2 regions of the Brevibacillus sp. YAE8 genome follow, and region 1 is predicted to be linked to the other one. Evidence: predicted binding sites of a transcription regulator. Region 1 holds the regulator's gene; the other holds the start of a gene.
What was found. Region 1 encodes CtsR, which represses protease genes until heat stress. Its sites were predicted from a motif close to ATGGTCAATAAAGGTCAAACA; they were not measured.
Positions count from the first base shown of each region.

Region 2: a site for CtsR is predicted at 2,991-3,011, ahead of AC27IT_RS15535 (ATP-dependent Clp protease ATP-binding subunit). Genes of this name have one in related genera too.

Region 1 covers NZ_BAAIYG010000029.1:1,226-6,066, reverse strand. The annotation lists gene AC27IT_RS23055 (ATP-dependent Clp protease ATP-binding subunit) at 1-1,426, opposite strand, end outside; gene mcsB (protein-arginine kinase McsB) at 1,497-2,567, opposite strand; gene mcsA (protein-arginine kinase activator protein McsA) at 2,588-3,106, opposite strand; gene AC27IT_RS23040 (CtsR family transcriptional regulator) at 3,136-3,600, opposite strand; gene AC27IT_RS23035 (HAD family hydrolase) at 3,858-4,544, opposite strand; gene AC27IT_RS23030 (MGDG synthase family glycosyltransferase) at 4,568-4,841, opposite strand, start outside.
Region 2 covers NZ_BAAIYG010000012.1:25,523-30,363, forward strand. The annotation lists gene AC27IT_RS15515 (non-ribosomal peptide synthetase) at 1-194, shown strand, start outside; gene AC27IT_RS15520 (immunity protein Imm33 domain-containing protein) at 468-1,130, shown strand; gene rbsK (ribokinase) at 1,275-2,177, shown strand; gene AC27IT_RS15530 (PadR family transcriptional regulator) at 2,273-2,824, opposite strand; gene AC27IT_RS15535 (ATP-dependent Clp protease ATP-binding subunit) at 3,083-4,841, shown strand, end outside.

The DNA of each region.
Region 1 (4,841 bases):
CTTCCATGTTCAACTGGCCTTGGCGCTCTTTCCAGTCTTTTTTCGTTTTGTCCAGCTCTTCGCGAAGCTTCTGCTCCTGATCGCGCAGGGCCGCCGCCTCTTCAAACTCCTGCGATTGCACGGCCGCGTCTTTTTCCTTGCGCACCTCTTCCAGACGGCCTTCCAGCTCTTTGAGGTTTGGCGGAACCGTGAACGATTGCAGGCGCACCTTGGACGCTGCCTCGTCGACGAGGTCAATCGCCTTGTCCGGGAGGAAACGGTCGGTAATGTAACGGTCAGACAGCTTCACTGCCTGCTCGATGGCTTCATCGGTAATTTTTACACGGTGGTGGGCTTCGTAACGGTCACGCAAGCCATGCAGGATGCGAATCGCGTCCTCTGCCGTCGGCTCATCCACCTGAATCGGTTGGAAACGGCGCTCCAGCGCAGCGTCTTTTTCGATGTATTTGCGGTATTCATCGAGCGTGGTTGCCCCGACGCATTGCAGCTCGCCGCGAGCGAGAGCCGGCTTGAGGATGTTGGAGGCGTCAATCGCGCCTTCCGCACCGCCTGCGCCGATGAGTGTATGCAGCTCGTCAATGAACAGGATGATGTTTCCTGCCTGGCGGATTTCATCCATAATTTTTTTCAGGCGGTCTTCGAATTCTCCGCGATATTTGGTGCCCGCCACAACGGTTCCCATGTCGAGCGTCATGACGCGCTTGTCACGCAGCGTCTCCGGAATTTCGTTGTTGACGATTTTTTGCGCGAGACCTTCTGCGATGGCCGTTTTCCCCACACCAGGCTCCCCGATCAGTACCGGGTTGTTTTTGGTGCGCCGGCTCAATACTTGAATTACACGCTCGATTTCTTTTTGACGGCCGATCACAGGGTCCAGTCCGCCATCGCGTGCGATTGCCGTCAGGTCGCGAGCCAATCCGTCCAGCGTAGGCGTATTCGCCGCAGGATTGCCGCCGGAAGGCTGATGCGACGCCATCATTTCCGAGCTGCCCAAAAGCTGCAGCACTTGCTGACGCGCCTTGTTCAAGCTGACGCCGAGGTTGTTCATGATTCTTGCGGCGATGCCTTCGCCTTCGCGGATCAGCCCGAGCAGGATGTGCTCTGTGCCCACATAGGTATGACCCAGTTTGCGCGCTTCGTCCATGGACAGTTCAATTACTTTTTTGGCGCGAGGTGTATAGTTTGGTGTGTAATTACTACCGGACTGCTCTGTTCCGCGTCCGATCAACGACTCCACTTCGCTCTGGATTTTATCGAGTCCAAGTCCGAGCGATTGCAAAGCCTTGGCAGCAATCCCTTCGCCTTCTCGAATCAGTCCCAGCAGTACATGCTCCGTCCCGATATCTTTGTGACCGAGACGCACTGCCTCTTCCAGGGCAAGCGCCAGTACTTTTTGCGCTCGTTCTGTAAAACGTCCAAACATCATATCGTACACCTCCGTATAACCGTGTTTTTCTCTATAGGTTCACTTCTGTTGATGCCTTATGTTTTGCCAATCATGCTGGTCCTGTCGCACTGAGCCTCTCCCGAATCAACCGTGCCCTTCGCTCGTCGCGCTGGTCTGGCGTCAGCTTTTGTCCTGCATGCTGCTGCAGGAAGCCCGGCTGAGTCGTCACCAGCAGCTCGTTCATCACCAGAGGCGATACCCCCGGGATGATGCCAAGGTCAATGCCGAGGCGGACGTCAGAGAGGCGTTGGGCTGCTTCCTTGGACTCCACAGTGCGCGCATACAGCAAAATCCCGTAAGAACGGAAAATGCGGTCTTCCAAAGATATGCGCGTATGCTCCAGCAAATAAGTACGTGCTACGCGTTCCTGCTCAATAATCTGTCTGGCAACGCCGTAGAGGTTGGAGAGAATATCGGTTTCCGACATTCCGAGCGTGACCTGGTTAGACAACTGGAACAGGTTTCCTAGAGCTTCGCTGCCTTCCCCGTAAATTCCTCTAACGACCAGACCAACTTGATTAATCGCCTGCAAAATTCTGCTGATCTGCTGCGTCATCACCAATGCAGGCAAATGCAGCATGACAGAGGCGCGAATCCCCGTACCGACGTTGGTCGGACAGCTCGTGAGGTAGCCTCTCGTCTCATCGAACGCGAAGTTCAGATGCTTCTCGAAAATATCATCTATTTTGGTTCCTATTTCCCATGCTTCATTCAAACGAAACCCTGGCAACAGCACCTGAATCCGAATGTGGTCCTCTTCGTTCACCATAATGCTGACAGACTCGTCAGGACTCAGGAGCACAGCGCCTTTTCTCGATTCCTCCGCCAAGTGCGGACTGATGAGATGCTTTTCCACCAGCACCCGTTTTTCCAGCGGATTGATCTGGTCCATATGGAGAACCTGCAGCGGCTGGCGCTTGCACATGGCCTCCGATTCGCTCACTTCCGTTACCTTTCTGACGACTTCCTCGCCTTGCGAGTCGGTTGCCAATAACGGAAAAGGGTGCTGGCGCAGGTTTCGGGCGATGCGCAACCGTGTGCTGATGACGATATCGGAATCAGGACCTTCTCCTTTCATCCAATTGCTCCACGGGTTTTGCATAAACTGCTTTTGTGACATGACCAGCTTACCTCCCCTTGTTACGATTGAGCGATTTTTTGTTCCAGCGCACGGATTCGGTCGCGCATTTCAGCCGCTTTTTCAAACTCTTCGCTGGCGACGTGGTTTTGCAGCGCACGTTTTAGCTGCTCCAGCTCTTTGCGGATTTTCAACTGCCCGCCTGTGCGTTCCGGAACCTTGCCGCTATGCTGCGTATTGCCGTGAATGCGGCGGAACAACGGATCGAGCCGGTCACCCAGAAAGGTGTAGCAATCGCTGCAGCCAAATCGGCCGCTTTTGCTGAACTGGGCATACGTGAGTCCGCATGTTTCGCAGCGGAGCGGCTTGCTGGGCGCAGGCTCGCGTCCGTTTTTTTGCATAGGATCAAATTTTAACAGTCCTGACAGGAGATTGTTGATGCTGAAGTTGTGAAATCCGGTAAAGACGTCCCCTTTTTCGGAAGCGCAATGCTCACAAATATGGTATTCGGTTTTTTCACCATTGACGATTTTCGTCAAATGCAGTGTCGCCGGTCGTTTTCCGCATTCCTCACAGTTCATTACATCCTACCCCCTAACACATGCTTCATTTACTTCAACAAGATAGCCGCAATCATCTGCTTTAAAATATTTGCCCGCAAACGATCCCGTAATTCAGACTCCAGAGTCAAAACATTTCGGGAGGTGGCGATTTTCATCAAGGCTGCTTCTCTGGCGTTGACCAAGCCTTCTTCCTGCAGCCTCTCTACAATCGCGTTCCCTACACTCTGCGAGATGCTTTCGCCAATCAGCTCTTCGGTCAGCAATTCCTGCAATCGCGCCTTGCTCACAATCTGCACCTTGCGAATGCGGATATAGCCGCCGCCCCCACGCTTGCTCTCTACAATGTACCCTTTTTGTACCGTAAATCGCGTATTGATGACGTAGTTGATTTGAGACGGCACACATTGAAATAAGTCGGCAAGCTCACTACGCTGGATCTCGATCGAGCCATTGGGACTTTGTGTCAAAATGCCTTTTAAGTGTTGTTCAATGATGTCCGAGATGTTACGCAAGTCATCGCCTCCTATTCCATATGTGTATGTGCTTGCTACTGACTTTGACTATCTTTGACTTTAATTATAATGGGTTTGCGACGCGCTTGCAAGTGATCGATACACTTTCTAGTGTGGGCAAAAGGCGGGCGCTTGAAACCATCCAAAACAGCAACGGCGCGACCGTTTTGTCGACGGCAAGCGGCACGTCTCGGCTCATGAATTGTCGAAGCGTTTTATGTTTTATACAGAAAAAACCACTCCTCTAAAGGAATGGTTTATGTCAGTCTTTGCGATTTGGTGTCGATTGCCGGCAAATGATCCAGTAATTGCGGAAACTGCGTAATGACGACATTTGCCCCGTCCAGTTCTCCTGGCTTGGCGAAGCCGAAGTCACATCCGATGGTAAACAGGCCGTTTTTTACTCCTGCCTCTACATCGGAATGGCGGTCGCCTACCATGACCGCCTGTTCTACCTGGTAGTCGGCGATGAGCTTGGCTACCAGATCCACTTTGGAGCGCGTGCGGAACCGTCCCGCCGAGTACAAATCCGTCAGCAACGGATTGAGTGCATACTCCTGGCAGATGGCTTCAATGTACTCCTTCTGTCCGTTGCTCGCGACAAACAGCGGAATCCCCTTGGCGTGGAGCTGTTCCAACGTCTCCCTCACGCCAGGGTACAAATCGGTCACTTTTTCTTTGAGCAAAGCAATTTCGTTTTCCAGCAAAAAAGCATCCGCCGCGCGGACAGCTTCTTCATTTGCGCCTGGCAAAAGCTTTTTCCAGACCTGCTCGACAGTCAGTCCGAGCACGTTGACCAACTCTTCCTCGCTTGGCGTCTCGCCTGCCCACAAGCCTTTTTCTCTCAATCGCTCAAATGTCCGCAAAAAAGCGGGCGTCGACAACTTCTCCGTCTGCAGCAATGTGCCATCCATATCAAAGAAAATGGCAAACGGCATACTCATGCGCTTCCTCCTGTTAGCCCGTTCTACGAACTTTCGTTAGTGGTTGCTTGCAGCATACTCATATCATCCAAAATAAATTCTGCGATGCGCTGGGCGGCATCCGGCTTTGATATTTTTTGCCCCATCCGTCGCATGTAGTCAACTTTTGACGGACTGTGCAACAATTCATCGATAAAGTAAATAAGCTGCTCGGACAAATTGGCGTGTACGGCGCAGCCGTTGTTTAGCAGGAAGTGGCTGTTTCTCTCTTCCTGTCCTGGCAGCGGGTTGTAAATAATCATGGGCACCCTCTTGCTC
Region 2 (4,841 bases), on a different contig from region 1:
TCCGCTTCCTGTTGGCGAGCGAGCCGTTCTTGTTCCTGCCGCGCACGGATGATACGACTCTTGCGTTCTGGCAAGATGTGTGCCTGGGCGAGCTGGAAGTGACGACGATCGCAGGAAACCACTTCAGTTGCATGGTCGAGCCGAATGCAAGCAAGCTGGCGCAACTGCTGGCAGCGCCGTTCACGCAAAAATAAACGCCCGCAACCTCGGGAAATGAAGAGCGACAATGCGTCTTGAGAGGGATGGCTCCGCTGTGCGTGCTAAAAAAAGCAGGACAGCAGGGAGCATCCCTCTTCTTTTTTTCGGAAGGCAGACGCTACCGGGCAGCTTTTTTCCTGCTTTGGTCCCAGGGGGAAAAGGCTGCGCTGCCTAGGCATTCGTGGTACCCTATTGCCAACGAGTCAACCAATTCCGCTCCAGCAACGATTTTGTCGGCCCAAGCGGGCGAATGAGAAAGGATGGTACCGATGAGCCATAGCGACTCCCCGATCAAAGAGCAGTCGCCCCTCTGTCAACGCACCAAACAGATCGGCAACAGAACCTTCGTCGTGACCTGCCGGGAGTTTCTGGCAAAGCAGGCCGATTTTTTGCTCGATCTGTTTGCGGATGTGGAAAACGAGAGCGGGCCGCTGCGAAACGGCGCGAAAATTCAAGTAGGCTGGACGATTTTAATTTTCAATGAACGAGAGGGACACGAAGGACAAATGGAAATTGTCGCACCGGACTACGACACGAATCCGTTTACAGAAACAAACCGCGACTTGTCCGTGTCCCTCTACGTCCAGATGGCGCAAAACCACTGTCTGCAAACGTTGCAGCTCGCAGGAGAAACCGCGCTGTTCCAGGACAAGATCGTGGTGGCAAAAGGGGCGCTAGAAGAGGAGCACGTCTATTTGCAGCGCGCCGAACAAGTAGAAGCAGGCGACTCCGGCTGGTATCTCGGGCCTGTACAGGGCGAGGTGGACAGCGACGGGCTGGAATCGTACTACATTTTCCAACTGCTAAAACGCCGTCCGTCTCTTTTGCAGGCGTTGGCGCTGCCGCGCGGCTACATCGCCGTGCTCAAGGGTGACCAGATTGAGGCGGTGCTGGACGAACATGACGAAAACGTGTGGCCGACGCTGCACTAGAAGCGGCCAGGATACCGACAACGTTTGCAACGACGCACCAGCGCGTAAATGGGCTACTGGCGGTCTTTATTGAAGCCAGCAAATGGTGATGTTATCATGGGTGGGGAAAAAGCGAGCACGAAGAGACAGGGGAGGTAGCACGTTGTGAAAATCGCAGTAGTAGGAAGCATCAATATGGATCTCGTCTCCCACGTCCACCATCTGCCCAAGGCAGGAGAAACGATTTCCAGTCATGACTTCCGGCTGATTCCAGGCGGCAAAGGGGCCAATCAGGCAGTGGCCGCCGCGCGTCTCGGCGCACACGTTTCCATGATCGGGATGGTGGGCGAAGACGAGAACGGGAGCAAGATGCTGAACAGCTTGACAGAGGCGCGCGTTCACGTGGAAGGAATCAAACGCTCGGGGACGACGGGCATGGCTTTTATCAATGTGAGCGATGACGGGGAAAACAACATTGTGCTCGTCCCGGGAGCCAATGCGCAAATGAGCGTGGAGCACATCGAGCAGAACCTGTCCATTCTTGTGGAGAGCGACGTCGTGCTGCTGCAACTGGAAATTCCGCTTCCCGTAGTGGAGTACGTCGTGAAAAAGGCGTCCGGACTCGGCAAGCTGGTTATTTTGAATCCGGCTCCGGCGCAGGCGCTGTCACCTGAGCTGCTGCAGTACGTCCACACGTTGACGCCAAACGAGACAGAGCTTGCGAGCTTGAGCGGCATGCCGACTGCTACGCTTTCAGAAGTCGAGGCGGCGGCGAAAAAGCTCTTGGCAAGCGGGCCCAAGCGGGTTATCGTGACGCTGGGCGAAAAAGGCGCTCTGCTGGTGACCCCAGACGGGGCGACGCACGTCCCTGCTTGCCGGGTAGAGCCTGTGGACACGACGGCGGCTGGCGATTCGTTTACCGCGGCTTTTGCCGTCGGGATTGCCAAAGGGATGCCGGAAGCAGAAGCGGCGGCATTCGCCAGCAGAGTGGCGGCGATCGTCGTGACCAGACGCGGGGCGCAGCCGTCCCTCCCGACGCTTGCGGAAGTAGAGGCGCACGCGTTTTAAGGAAACCACAATTCATGCAGACCAAACGAAAAAGCAAACGGTTTTTGGAGCGAACAGTTCCAAAGGCTCGTTTGCTTTTTGCTTTTCCTTGTTCGTTATCCGCGCTTTTGCAACAGCTCCAGAACCCATTCGCACCAGGCGATGTCTTCTTTCATCCGCCGCGCTCCCCACGAGAGCAAAATGTACTCGCCAAACGCCGGATGGTCCGGGTGGTCGGGCGGGTGGGGATGGTCGACAGCATCAGCCTGGTACTCCTGAATGTAGTGCTCGTACATGTCCAGATGCTCGCGGCATTGCTGGATGCGCTCGACAAACATCGTCGCAGCGGCATTTTCATCAGCGAGCCCGAGGCAGTACGTTTTCAGGACCAGCTCGTCCCGGACGACAGGCTCTGCTGCCGGCTCACTGAGCCAGACTTGCAGCGCGATCTGCCCTTTTTCTGTAATCGAATACACTTTTTTATCAGGACGATCCGTCTGGTGGATGCGAGTGAACTCCAGGTAGCCCTCCTGTTCCAGCTTGGCCAGCAGCGGGTAAATCTGGCTGTGCTTGGCCTGCCAAAATGGTTGAAGCTGGAGCATCAAATCGTAGCCAGAACTGGGCGTGCGGGCGACCAGCCCCAGGAGTCCATACGCGAGTGTGTTCAAGTGAAAAGCCTCCTGACTTTTACGAATCTCAAGATCATTATAGGAAGGGTTTTTCGGCGAGGCAATAGCGAACCTGCGTCCTGCTTAGCTTTTCCCAAGCTTATGTGCAAAATCCAAAGAAACCCTCTTGAAAGTCAAAGAAGGTCAAACTATAATAAAGTCATCGAAGGTCAGAGAAGGTCAAACGACACTGAACCTTCCGGGAATCAAAACGTGCACGTCAACATTCCAAAATAAACATTTTGGGGGTATGAAAACATGCAATGCGAAATCTGCAAACAACGACAAGCAACTGTTTCCGTTCATATACAAGTGCAAAACAACCGGCAAGCCTACCAGCTTTGCAAGGAATGCCACGCCAAGCTGGGCAGCAAAATGGGAATCGGCATGGGCATGGGCTTCACTCCGTTTTCCTCCTTCTCCGGTCTGGACGAGTTCCTGCAAGGCTTCGCCCAGGCGCAAGCGAAGGGCGGCAAGCCTAAAGCGCAAGAGCCGCAAGCACCGGACCGCGGCGGCATTCTCGACGAGCTGGGCCGCAATTTGAACGATGCGGCGCGCGCCGGGCTGATCGATCCGGTGATCGGACGCGACCAGGAAATCGAGCGCGTCATCGAGATTTTGAACCGCCGCAACAAAAACAACCCGGTTCTGATCGGGGAGCCAGGGGTAGGGAAGACGGCGATTGCGGAAGGACTGGCGCTGCGCATTACCGAAGGGCAAGTGCCTGCCAAGCTGAAAAACAAGCAGGTGTACGTGCTGGACGTCGCTTCGCTGGTAGCGGGCACAGGGATTCGCGGGCAGTTCGAGGAAAAGATGAAGCAAGTCATCGCCGAGCTGCAAGCGCGTAAAAACGTCATTTTGTTCGTCGATGAAATTCACCTGCTGGTAGGCGCTGGCTCTGCGGAAGGCTCCATGGACGCAGGCAACATCCTCAAGCCTGCCCTGGCGCGCGGCGAGCTGCAGTTGATCGGGGCTACCACATTGAAAGAGTACCGCATCATCGAAAAAGACGCTGCGCTGGAGCGCCGCCTGCAGCCAGTGATGGTCAAAGAGCCAACAGTGGAAGCCGCCATCGAAATTTTGCAAGGGCTGCGTCCGAAGTACGAGGCGTTCCACCAAGTCTCCTACTCCGACGACGTGATCCGGGCTTGCGTGGAATACTCGCACCGCTACATTCAGGACCGTTTCCTGCCTGACAAGGCGATTGACCTGATGGATGAAGCGGGCTCGCGCCTGAACCTGCGTTCGTCCGGGGCAGACACCGCCCACCTGCATGAGCGGCTGGCGCAAATCAACCAGGAGAAAAAAGCCGCGACCGAGCAAGAAAACTACGAGCAAGCAGCCCGCCTGCGCGACGAGGAAGCAGAAATTCTCGCCAAGCTCGATCAACTGGATGGAGCGGCCAATCGCGTGCAGGTCGAAGTGGCAGACATTCAGGAGATGATCGAGCAAAAGACAGGCATTCCGGTCCGCAAGCTGCAAAGCGACGAGCAAGAGCGGATGAAAAATTTGGCGGCGCATCTCGAAGCCAAAGTGATCGGCCAGTCCGAAGCCGTCAAACAGGTCGCCAAGGCGATTCGCCGCAGCCGCGCCGGACTGAAGCCGAAAAACAGACCGATTGCCTCCTTCCTGTTCGTCGGGCCGACTGGCGTAGGGAAAACCGAGCTGTCCAAGGCGCTCGCCGAGGAGCTGTTCGGTACGCGCGATTCGATGATCCGTCTTGACATGAGCGAGTACATGGAGAAGCATTCCGTCTCCAAGCTGATCGGTTCGCCACCAGGGTATGTGGGCCACGAGGAAGCAGGGCAGTTGACCGAGCGCGTGCGCCGCAACCCGTACAGCATCATTTTGCTCGATGAGATTGAAAAGGCACACCCTGACGTCATGCACATGTTCCTGCAAATTTTGGAGGACGGCCGCTTGACAGACAGCCAGGGCCGCACCGTGAACTTCAAGGAAACCGTCATTATCGCGACGAGCAACGCGGGTGTGACCGAGCGCAAAATCTCCGTCGGCT